2 regions of the Micromonospora sp. NPDC005707 genome follow, and region 2 is predicted to be linked to the other one. Evidence: riboswitches for the same ligand, from Rfam matches in the RefSeq annotation. Region 2 holds a riboswitch; the other holds the start of a gene.
The links. A riboswitch is a leader RNA that binds a small molecule or an ion and turns the genes downstream of it on or off. The one in region 2 is predicted to bind cyclic di-AMP.
Positions count from the first base shown of each region.

Region 1: another riboswitch for cyclic di-AMP. It lies ahead of ABZ452_RS06025 (hypothetical protein); the one in region 2 lies ahead of ABZ452_RS25665 (C39 family peptidase).

Region 1 covers NZ_JBEXYR010000003.1:187,571-193,072, forward strand. Annotated here, with positions in the region: gene ABZ452_RS06010 (STAS domain-containing protein) at 1-283, shown strand, start outside; gene ABZ452_RS06015 (SRPBCC family protein) at 411-863, shown strand; gene ABZ452_RS06020 (hypothetical protein) at 880-1,389, opposite strand; gene ABZ452_RS06025 (hypothetical protein) at 1,488-2,564, opposite strand; cyclic di-AMP (ydaO/yuaA leader) riboswitch at 2,570-2,699, opposite strand; gene ABZ452_RS06030 (cation diffusion facilitator family transporter) at 2,843-3,757, opposite strand; gene ABZ452_RS06035 (AAA family ATPase) at 3,848-5,502, opposite strand, start outside.
Region 2 covers NZ_JBEXYR010000015.1:585-6,086, forward strand. Annotated here, with positions in the region: gene ABZ452_RS25660 (hypothetical protein) at 51-827, shown strand; cyclic di-AMP (ydaO/yuaA leader) riboswitch at 1,806-1,948, shown strand; gene ABZ452_RS25665 (C39 family peptidase) at 2,148-2,990, shown strand; gene ABZ452_RS25670 (alpha/beta fold hydrolase) at 3,094-3,846, shown strand; gene ABZ452_RS25675 (CDP-glycerol glycerophosphotransferase family protein) at 3,855-5,502, opposite strand, start outside.

The DNA.
Region 1 (5,502 bases), on a different contig from region 2:
CACCGCGTACGAGGTGCGGGAAGCGATCGCCGAGGTGCTCGCCAAGGGCCGCCCCTCCCGGATCGAGCTCAACATGCGGCTCGTCACCTTCATCGACTCGGTCGGCATCAGCGCCATGGTCGCCGGCTTCCAGACCTGCGAGGTCAGCGGCGTCAAGCTGGTGGTCACCGAGCCGAGCCGGTTCGTGCACCGGCAGCTCTGGGTGACCGGCCTGCTCGGCCTCTTCGGCGCGCCCGAGCCCTGGTTCGCCGACAGCACCCCGCAGGTGCTCCCCGGCGCCTGATCGGCGCCCCTCCCGCTGATCGACTCCAGCTCGCCGACCTGCCGCGGGCCCGGGACTTTCGACCCGTTGCCAGCCCGGCTCCGGTACGGGACGATCGTGCGGACCCACGACGGCGAGGGGGTGCCGCTTGCTCAGCAGCGACAGCTTCAGCTACACCGTGCAGGCCCGGTGCACCAGGGCCCACGCGGTGGCCCTGCTCGGCGACCTGAGCCGGCAGGGCGAGCTGCATCCGCTGATCGTCCGGGTCCGCCAACTGCCGGCCCGCCCGGGGGCGCTGGCCAGCTACGCGATCACCGACCGGCTGGCGCTCGGCCCGCTGCACTTCCCGGTCACCTACCAGGCGGACGTGCTGGTCGCCACCGAGGACGAGGTCGTGACCGTGGCCCGGCAGCAGCCGGCCACCACGGTGCGCAACCACACGCGGCTGCGCGACGAGCCCGACGGGGTGGTGCGGATCGACGTGGAGATCACCCTCTCCGCACCGGCACCGCTGTTCGGCTACGCCTTCCGGCAGGCCCGGGCGGCCCACCTCGGGCTGGCCAGCCGGCTCGGCGCCACCCTGGAGGGGCAGGCGGTCTGACCCGGGGCGCCCTGACTCAGCCGCGTCGCCCGGCGGGCACCGGTCGTCGGGCCGCCGGCCGGGCCGGCCGCAGCCGCCCCCACGGCTTGTAGGTGGACAGCACGGTCACGACGAGCAGCAGCGTGCTGGAGACGGTCGGCGCGACCACCAGGTCGACGCGGAGGTGGGCGTCGGCCGCCCCGGCCAGCTCACCGAGGTGCCGGACCCGCGGGGTGAGCAGGAGCAGCACCAGCGTGAGCACCACGGTGGTGACGGCGAACTTCACCAGCACCCAGCGCCAGCGCAGCAGGCCCCACGGGGTGAGCAGCGCGCTGGCGAGCCCGACCAGCCAGACGAGCACGCTCAGCGGGGCGAACAGCCAGGTGACCAGCAGCGCGGCGGCCGGATAGACCACCTCGGGGTCGGCCCCGCGCAGCCCGGCCACGCCGAGGGCCAGCAGCACCAGGTCGGCGCCGAGCCACCCCAGCGAGGTGACCAGGTGCAGGGTGAGCAGGGCCTTGCGTCCGGCGGGGGAGAGTCGAGTCATGCCCCCGATGCTCGGCCGTCACGGGCGTCGCGTCGTGGGCCGCGCGGCGACACCCGGCGTACGTCGTGGGACGTAGCCGGGCGCCGCCGGGGCGGGGATCAGTACACCGAGAGGTGCACGTGGTTGGTGTGGTCGCTGGACGGGTCGCCGTTGCCCCCGCTGTACGCCTTCCAGCCGCTGCTGGGCAGCCAGATCTGCCGGAACCAGATCACGTAGAGCACGGCGAGCGCGTCGGCGTTGCGGATGAAGTAGGCGGAGAGGTTGTTGCCGTACGTCTTGTCGCCGCCGCTGGCCACGCCGCCGAAGCCGCTCTTCTGCGCGGCGAAGTCGCAGGCCCGCCCCTTCGGGTGCTCGCCCGAGCCGCTGGGCCGGTGGCAGGAGACGTAGCGGGTGAAGCCGGCCGCCTTGGCCTGCTGGAGCGCGTGCAGCGTACGCGGGGTGATGCAGCCGTCGGCGGGCGTCGGGTCGTTGACGCTGCACGACTCGGGTGGCCAGGAGCCGTCGGCGTTGCGCTTGGCCGGCTTGGCGTTGGCCGACGAGGTGCCCTGGACGCTGCCGCCGCCGCTGCTGGACGCGCGGTTGTTCGCCACCTCCAGGGCGCGTTCGGCCTGCTGCTTGCGCTTGGCCATCACCGCGACCTGCTTGCGCTGCTCCTGGATCTCCCCGGTGAGCGCGGTCTGCGTGCGGGTGGCCTCGTCCCGGGTGTCGATGAGCTCGCGCAGCGCCCGGTCCTCGTGCGCGGCCACCTGCTCCAGCGCGGCCGCGCGGTCCATGAAGCCCTCGGGGCTGGTGCTGCCGAGCAGGGCCGCGGCGGTGCCCAGCCGCCCGGACCGGTATGCCACCCCGGCGATCTCGCCGACCTTGGCGTCCCGGACGGTCAGCTCGGCGTTGACCGTCTTGAGCTGGGCGGTGAGCTGCTGTTGCCGGGTCACCGAGCGGTTCAGCGCGGTGCGGGCGTCCAGCCACCCCTTGCTGGCGGCGTCGAGCTGGGCGCGCAGCGCCGGGGTGCCGCCCTCGTTGTCGCCGGGTGCGGCGGCGAGCAGCGCGGTCGGGGAAGCCGCCGCGACCGCCGAGGCGGGGGAGACCGGCGCGGTCACGACGCCGAGGGCGAGCGTCGCGACGAGCAGGGCCGCCAACCGGGCGACCGTCCGTCGTACAGGTGCCACTGGGGGCATTCACGTGTCCTTCCGTCCACCGCCGACCGGGTTAGCTGACGGGTTCGGGACGGAAGATCCCTACCGCTGACGCGGATGCACCCCACGAACGTGGTTCCCCGGCTCGCCCTGCGGGCGATTAGGCGCTGGCCACCGCAGGCGCCGGTGGGCGCCGCCCGGCGGAGGCCGCGGTCGAGCCTACCGGCGTTGTTCCGGGTCGGCTCCGCTGGTGGGAGCCGGTGTCCCGGTCAAAACCGGCATAAGTGCACAATAACCACTTGGATTTAAGATTGCCCTAATTACCACTCGACCGCGCCGCACGCCCCGGGAGACGCTCCGGGTTCGATCTGCAACGTGGCGTGATCGATCGAGAAGTCCTCGTGCAGGGCCGTCCGGGCGGCCGCCAGCACCTCGCCGACCTCGGCGCCCGGTGCCATGGTCAGGTGCGCCGAGGCCACCTCCATGCCCGAGGTGAGCGTCCAGACGTGCAGGTCGTGCACCTCGGCGACGCCGGGCACGGCGGCCAGCCGGTCGTGCACCGCGGTCACCTGGAGGTGCTCCGGGGCGGCCTGCACCAGGATCCGGACCGCGGCCCGGCCGAGTCGCCAGGTGCGCGGCAGGATGAACAGCCCGATCGCGACGGCGACCAGCGGGTCGGCCCACCACCAGTCGGTGACCGCGATGACCAGGGCGGCCCCGATCACGCCGAGCGAGCCGAGGAGGTCGCCCAGCACCTCCAGGTACGCCCCGCGCAGGTTGATGCTCTCCTCGGCGCCGGCGCGCAGCAGCGCGAACGCGGCGATGTTGGCGAGCAGGCCGAGCACCGCCACGGCGAGCATCGGCCCGGCGAGGACCTCCGGCGGCTCGCCGAACCGGCGTACCGCCTCGACCAGGACGTAGACGGCCACGGCGCCGAGCAGCACCGCGTTGGCCAGCGCGGCCAGCACCTCCAGCCGGTAGAGCCCGAAGGTGCGCTGCGGGTCGGTGTCGGCGTGCCGGGTGGCGGTGATCGCGGCGAGCGCCATGCCGATGCCGAGGACGTCGGTGAACATGTGCCCGGCGTCGGAGAGCAGGGCCAGCGAGCCGGTGGCGAAGGCGGCCACCGCCTCGACGACCATGAGGGCGGTGAGCAGCGCGAACGCGCCCCAGAGCCGACCACGGTGACGGTGCGCCGCGTTCGCCACCGCGCCGCTGTGGTCATGACCTGCGCCCACGCACACACCCTCTCGTCCGCCGCCCCGGCCGAGCTCAATCTATGCTCACATCGCTATGTGTGCAAGTGAACGCCGGATGCGGCGCCGCCGTCAGCCGACCGGGTCGAGCGTGGTGAGCCGCTGGGTGGCCCGGGAGAGCGCCACGTAGAGGGTGCGGACGCCCGACCCCGGATCGGCCCGGATCTCGCTCGGGGCGACCAGCACCACCCCGTCGTACTCCATGCCCTTGGCCTGGAGACTGGTCACCACCTGGAGCCGGCCGCCCAGGTCGCCCAGCCAGCCGGCCACCTCGTCCCGGCGCGGCACCGGCGTGATCACACCCACCGTGCCCTCGACCTCCGCCAGCAGCGCGCGCGCCGCCGCCGCCGTGGCGGCGGGTAGGTCGCCGGCGGGCACCGACCGCTCGACGGGCGGCACCCCGGTGGAACGGACCGCGGTGGGCAACGCGAGATCCGGGTGTACGCGGTGGATCTCCGCGGCCGCCACGGCGAAGATCTCCGCCGAGTTGCGGTAGTTGGTGGTCAGCTCGTACCGGTGGCGGCGGCGCCGGCCCAGCGCCTGGTCCCGGGCCCGGGCCAGCTCCTGCGGGTCACCGGTCCAGGCGGTCTGCGCCGGGTCGCCCACCACGGTCCAGGAGGCCAGCCGGCCCCGCCGGCCGATCATCCGCCACTGCATCGGCGAGACGTCCTGCGACTCGTCGACGACCACGTGGGCGTAGTCGCGGTAGTCCTCCGGGCGCTCCCGCGCGGCGGCCCGGGCGGCCCGCTGCCGGTCGGCGGCCGTGCTCAGCTCGCGGACGCCGCCGGCCAGCTGGAACGGGTCCCGCTTCGGCCTCGCCCGCCGCACCGGCTGGCCCAGAAGCGCGTCCAGCTCGTCCAGCAGCGCCACGTCGGCGATGGTCAGCCCCTCGCCGTCCAGGCTCCGGTACGCCCCGGTCAGCAGCCGGATCTCGGCCCCGGACAGGACGCCCCCGGCGTACCGGCGCAGCCGCTCCGGGCGGGCCAGCCAGCCCAGCACGTGGCGCGGGTGCAGCCGCGGCCACCAGGCCTTGAGGAACTCCCGGAACTCCGGCCGGTCGATGATCTCGTCCTCGAACGCGGGCTGCTCCGGCAGCCGGCCGATCCGCAGCCTGCGGGCCTGGGCCCAGAGCGCGGCGAGGACCGCGTCGAAGGCCGCCCGGCGCACCTCGTTGCGGCGCGCGCCGCGGGACAGCGTCCGGTCCCGGATGGCGTCCAGCTCGGCCCGCTCCAGGCGCAGCAGCTCACCCCGGTAGAGCAGGCGCAGCTCGCCGGGGGAGTCGGGCACCGCGTCCCGGACCGCCCGCTCCAGCACCCGGCGCATCCGCAGCGACCCCTTCACGGCCGCCACCTCGGGCGGGTCGGTCCGGGTCGCCGACACGCCGGGGAAGAGGGAACCCAGCGAGTGCAGGGTGGCCGTCTCCTCGCCGAGCGAGGGGAGCACCGAGGCGATGTACTGGACGAACACGCTCGACGGGCCGACCACCAGGATGCCGCCGCCGGCATACCGGGCGCGGTCGGAATAGAGCAGGTACGCGGCGCGGTGCAGGGCCACCGCCGTCTTGCCGGTGCCCGGGCCGCCGGAGACGATCGTGACTCCGCTGCCCGGGGAGCGGATCGCCTCGTCCTGCTCCCGCTGGATGGTGGCGACGATGTCCCGCATGCCGTGGCCGGTGGCCCGGGACAGGGTCGCCAGCAGCGCGCCGTCGCCCACCACCGCCATGTCCG
Region 2 (5,502 bases):
CGGGTCGTGCGGACACCTCTCCACCACGTTCTCTCCCGTGAGGTGCCGACATGCCGCAAACCGTTCTCTACCGTTTCCTGACCGAGGTTCCCGAGGCCGCCGCGATCTGGTCGGCCCTGCTCGTGCTCGCCCTCGGCCTGCTCGCCGTGCTGGTCGCCCGCCCGGAGCGCGACGGCGCGCCCGATCCGGCGCCCGACCCGGCCGCCGAGGAAGCCGCTCGCCGGGCCGACCTGCGCCGCTACGCCGACGAGGTGGCGGTGGCCGCCGCCGGCGCCGCGCAGAGCGCCCGGCGGCGCCGCGAGCAGTGGCTCACCGCCCAGGACGAGGCCGATCGGGCCTGGCGGGCGTACGACGAGGCCGAGGCCGCCGCCCGCCGCCTCGCCAGCGCCGCCGCCCTGCCCGCCCCGCACACCCCACGCACCCCGGCCGAGTACGCGGCCCGGGAGCGCTGGCTGCACCACGCCGCGATGACCGCGCACTGGCGGGGCGACCTGAGCGCCCGGCAACTCGCCGACGTGCTGGCCCACCGCAACGGGTGGGACCCGCGCCGGCACCCGGCCGAGCAGGAGATCGTCCTGGCCCGGGCCGTACGCGAGAGCCGCCGGGCGGCCTGGGCGACGGCCGCCGAGCGGGAGCGGCGGGCGTGGCGGGACGCCGAACTGGCCGCCGAGGCGGCCCGCGCCCTGTCGGCCGAGTCCTACGCGGCGGCCACCGCCCTCCGTCCCGCCGACGCCGCCACGGCGACCGTGGAGGGGCGGAACGACGCGACGGTGCGGATCCCGGCCACCGTGCCCGGGGCGCGCTGGCGTCCCGTCCGGGCCGGCTGAACGTGGTCCACTCCCGTTCCGGGAGAGCTGGTGGCAACCGTCCGCAGGGCGGCGAGCGTGCGGCCGGAGAGCGTGCGGCCGGAGAGCCGGTGGCCGGATGTGGTCGTGCCGGCCGCTAGGAACTTGATGACGTGAACGGATCGGGCGCGCGGCCCTCCCGGACGCCTGTCGAGCTGCCGTCGTGACCGACCAGACGTGGCCGGCGGCAAGTTGGGCGTGAGTCGTTCAGGACATCAAGTTCCTAGCGGGTCCGAGCGGATGTCCTGGCGGTCGGCGAGCCGGCTGGCCAGGACACCAAGTTCGTAGCCGGTCTTGAGCGAATGTCCTGGGCGCCGGTGGGCCGGCTGGCGGGGCCGCTGGGTAACCCTGTGGCCTGTGGCCCGTGCCCCGTGGCCCGTGGCCCGTGGCCCGTGGCCCGTGGCAGCGGTAGCTGGAGAGCCGTCGTGCCCGGCCTGCGTCACCGCCGGCCCGACCCGCGGCGTCGCGCCGACTCGACCCCACGGCGTCACGCCGGTTCGACCCACGGCGTCACGGCCGGCCCGACCCCACGCGTCACGCTGGTCCGACCCCGCGCGTCACGCTGGTCCGACCCCACGGCGTCACGCCGGTCCGACCTCACGGCGTCACGCGGGGGCCGACTCCCATGGCGTCACGTGAGCCCGACTCCCCACGCGGGGCCGAGTCTGCCGAATTGTTATCCGAATTCGGTGAGCCCGGTCACCGGGACCCCGGAAACGGTCACCGGGCGCAGGCCGGGCGAAGTGCCCCCGCAATTCCGGGTCAGCCGCCACCGGATGTCCGCTTTTCGCCCGCCGGCGCCGCCGTAACTGCCTGTCCCATTGAGTGAAGTCAGTGACGGAGTGTTCCGATATCCGTAGCGATGCACGAGGTTTAAGCAGGTGGGAGCGCTTGGCAGGCGGCATACCCACCGGTAGTGTCGGCGCGTCCGGAGCGGTTTCCGATCGCAAGTGGCGACGCCGCGCCGACCCGCCTAATCGTGTTCTTACGAACCGGGGACCCACAGCAACACCGGGGTGAATCCGCGGGCCCACGGCCTGTGGTAGGGCGTACTTCCCGCCCGAATCCGTCAGCTAACCCGGTCGGCGGCCACGGAAGGAGTGCCATTCCTCGTGCTCACCTCCCCCCGCTCGTCCCCCCGCCTCCACGGCATCGTGGTGCCGGCGCTCGCCTGACGGCGACCGGACCCGGCAACCGCCCCGAACGCCCGGCCCCCCGGGCGCTCCCCTTCCGCGGCGACCCGCCCCGCCAGCGCGCGTGAGTTCCTCCGCGCGTGGGCCGGTGTGTGCCGCGCACGCTCCCGTGGAGGAACCCGTGAAGCATCACCTGAAGCGTCAGCTGCGGCGTCTCGTGACCGAGCGCCCGTACCAGATCATCGCCGGCTCGGCCGCGGCGCTCGTGCTCGCCGGCGGCGCCGGCGCCACCCTGAACGCCACCGACGACGCCCCGGTCCAGCAGGAGAACACCGCCGCGGTCGCCGAGCTGGGCTCGCGGCTCGGTGAGGTCGCCAGCCGGGGCGAGGCCCGGGCGGCCGTCCCGGCGCCGTCCGCCTCGCCGAGCGCGTCGCCGTCGGCCGCGAAGTCCGCGGCCAAGGCCACCACCGACCCGGACACCACCCGGAAGGCCAAGCCGAAGCCGCCGTCGACCAAGGTGCTGGACTACACCTACGAGGCGCAGACCGCCTACTGGAACTGCGGCCCGGCCGCGGTGCGCAACGCGCTCAGCGCGAGCGGCGTCGAGACCACCCAGGACGCGATGATCGCCCCGCTGAACGCCGGCGAGAACGGCACCAACTCCGCCGAGGACACCACCCGGGGCCTGAACCAGATGGTCAAGGGCAACCCGTACCGGACGCACATGTTCGGCGGCTCGGCGAGCCCGGCGGAGATCGACCAGCTCCAGGCTGACGTGGTCAAGGCGATCACCGACGGCCGGGGAGTGGTGGTCAACATCGCCGGCGACGCCACCGACACCGACGGCGGCTGGCACTCGTTCCCGGGCGGCCACTACATCGCGGTGGTCGGCTACAAGAACGACGGCCGCACGGTCCGGATCGCCGACTCGGCGAACGCGGCGCTGCCCGCGTACTGGATCAGCACCATCGACCTGGCGAACTGGGCGGCCACGCGCGGCTACTCCGCCTGATCGCAGCTCTCCCGTCGGGCACCGGCTCCACCGAGCCGGTGCCCGACGTCGTCGTGCCGGCTGCTCTCGCGCGTCGTGTCCGTCCGGTGGCACACTGCGGCCTATGGGCGACGCGACGGGTACCCGCCATCTGCTGCTGCTGCACGGCATGGGCGCCACCGGTGAGGTGTGGCTGCCCTGGGCGCCGCTGCTGGAGCGCCACTGGGCGGGGCGGTGGCTCGCACCCGACCTGGCCGGGCACGGCTGGTCGCCCCCGCTGCCGGAATACTCCTTCGAGGCCCTGGCCCGGCGGGTGGTCGAGGGGCTCGGTCCGGTGGCCGAGCGGCTCGGCCCCCGCGACCGGCTCGTGCTGCTCGGCCACTCGCTGGGCGGGGTCGTGGCGCTGGCGCTGGCCGCGCGGTCGCGGCGCCTGCCCGTCGACGCGGTGGTCGGGCTGGGCATCAAGGCCGTCTGGTCCCCGGCCGAGCTGGAGAAGGCCCGCGAGCTGGCCGACCGTCCGGTGACCTGGTTCGCCACCCGGGACGAGGCGGCCCGCCGCTACCTGCGGGTCTCCGGGCTGGCCGGGCTGTTCGCCCCCGACCACCCCGTGGTGGAGGCGGGGCTGCGCCGGGAGGACGGCCGCTGGCGGCTGGCCATGGACCCGGCCGCCTTCGCGGTGGGGGAGCCCCGGCTGCCGGCGCTGCTCGCCGCCGTCGACGTCCCGGTGCTGCTGGCCCGTGGCGAGCAGGACCCGATGGTGACCGACGCGCAGCTCAAGGAACTGGGCGTCCCGGTCGCCACCCTGCCCGGCCTGGGCCACAACGCGCACGTCGAGGACCCGGCGGCGGTGCTCGCCCTGCTCGACGCGTACCTCTGAGCCTCGGCTCAGGCGGTGGGGGAGGGGAGCGGCGAACCGTCCCGCGGGGCGGGCGCGGTCCCGGCCGGCGCGAGCTGCCGGCGGGCGGCGTCGAGAAACACCTCGGCGTAGGACTCGGCCGGGAAGTCGCCCAGGTAGCGGGCGCGGGTGGCCCAGCGCGCCGCCGCCTTCGGGTCGGTGTCCAGGAGCCCGGTCAGCACCTCGTCCACGTTGGACATGTCCCGGCGCAGCACGTAGCCGGAACCGGCGAGGGGGAACCGCTCGACGAAGTGCTCCCCGTCGACGCCCATGTCGGTGACCGCGTACGGCTTGCCGGAGTAGAGCCAGTCGGAGATCACCCCGGAGACGTCCGAGACCAGCGCGTCGGCCCGGTTGACGCACTCGGTCAGGGTCAGCTCGCGGCCGGCCGCCGCACCCCACAGGTGCGCGCGCCCGGTCCTCGCCCGGTCGGCGGCGAGCAGCTCGGTGAGGCGGGCCAACTGCCGGGCCGAGGCCGGGTTCTGGGTGGTGTACGGGTGCGCCCGCAGGATCACCGTCGCCCCCCGGTCCAGCAGCCGGCGGATCAGCGTCTCGGCCACCGGCAGCGAGCAGTAGTCGGCGTCGGCGTGGTGCCCCGTCCAGGTGGGCGTGTAGAGCACGGTCGGGTGGGCGAGGCCGGTGACCGGCTCCCGGCGTACCTCGATGGCCTCCACCTGGGGACGGCCGACCACGACGAACTTCTCGGCGGGGATCTCCACGCCGGCGCGGGCGTACCGCTCGATCGCGGCCTGCCCGGCCACGAAGATCTTGTCGAAGATCGCCGAGACCGGGTTGGCGCTGGGCGCCTTGTCGCTGTCCCCGTGGTGCAGCTGCACGTGGGTGAGCTGGGTGAAGCGGATGCAGTGGCTGTTCTTCGCGCCGTGGTTGACGTAGAAGGCCGCGCGGAGGCTCGGCACCAGCGCCTCGTCCATGGTCTTCAGCGTGGGGCAGAAGACCACCGGCGCGCGGGTCGCGGCGGCCACGGTCGGCAGGAACTCGGGCTCGCGCACCAGCACCAGGAACGGCCGGCCGATCCGCTCCAGGTAGGGCAGCCACATGGTGACCTGGTACTCGGAGCCCGGCGGGGCGGAGAAGTAGAGCAGGAACTCGGGCTGGTGCCGGCGCAGCGCCCGGCCCACGGGGCCGCCGCCGGCCGGCGGCCGGAACCGGCGCCGGGCCAGGTCGAGGCCGACCGCGCCGCAGCCCGCCCCGACCAGCAGCGCGGCCATCAGGGCCACCCAGGCGGGCAGCGCCAGGCCGGCGGCGAGCGCCACCAGGGCGAGCAGCACCAGCAGCGCGTCGCCGAGCCGGGCGGCGACCAGCGGGGTCCAGGACCGGACCGGCAGGTTGGCCGCCCGGATCTCCAGCGCGCCGGCGTCGCGCAGCGGCCCGACCAGCAGCACCAGGCCGAGCAGGACCAGCGCGGTGGCCGCCAGCGCCGGGTCGAAGCCGGCGTCCAGCCGGCGGGCGTAGCCGACCAGGATGCCGGCGGCGACCAGCACCGACTCGGCGAGGCCGTCGGCGGTCGGCCGGACCCGGCGCTCCCAGGCGGCGGCGGCGAGCGCGGCGACCGCGACCGTCAGGCCCCAACCGGTCGCCCCGGTGAGCGCCACGACGAGGAAGGCCAGCACCGCCAGC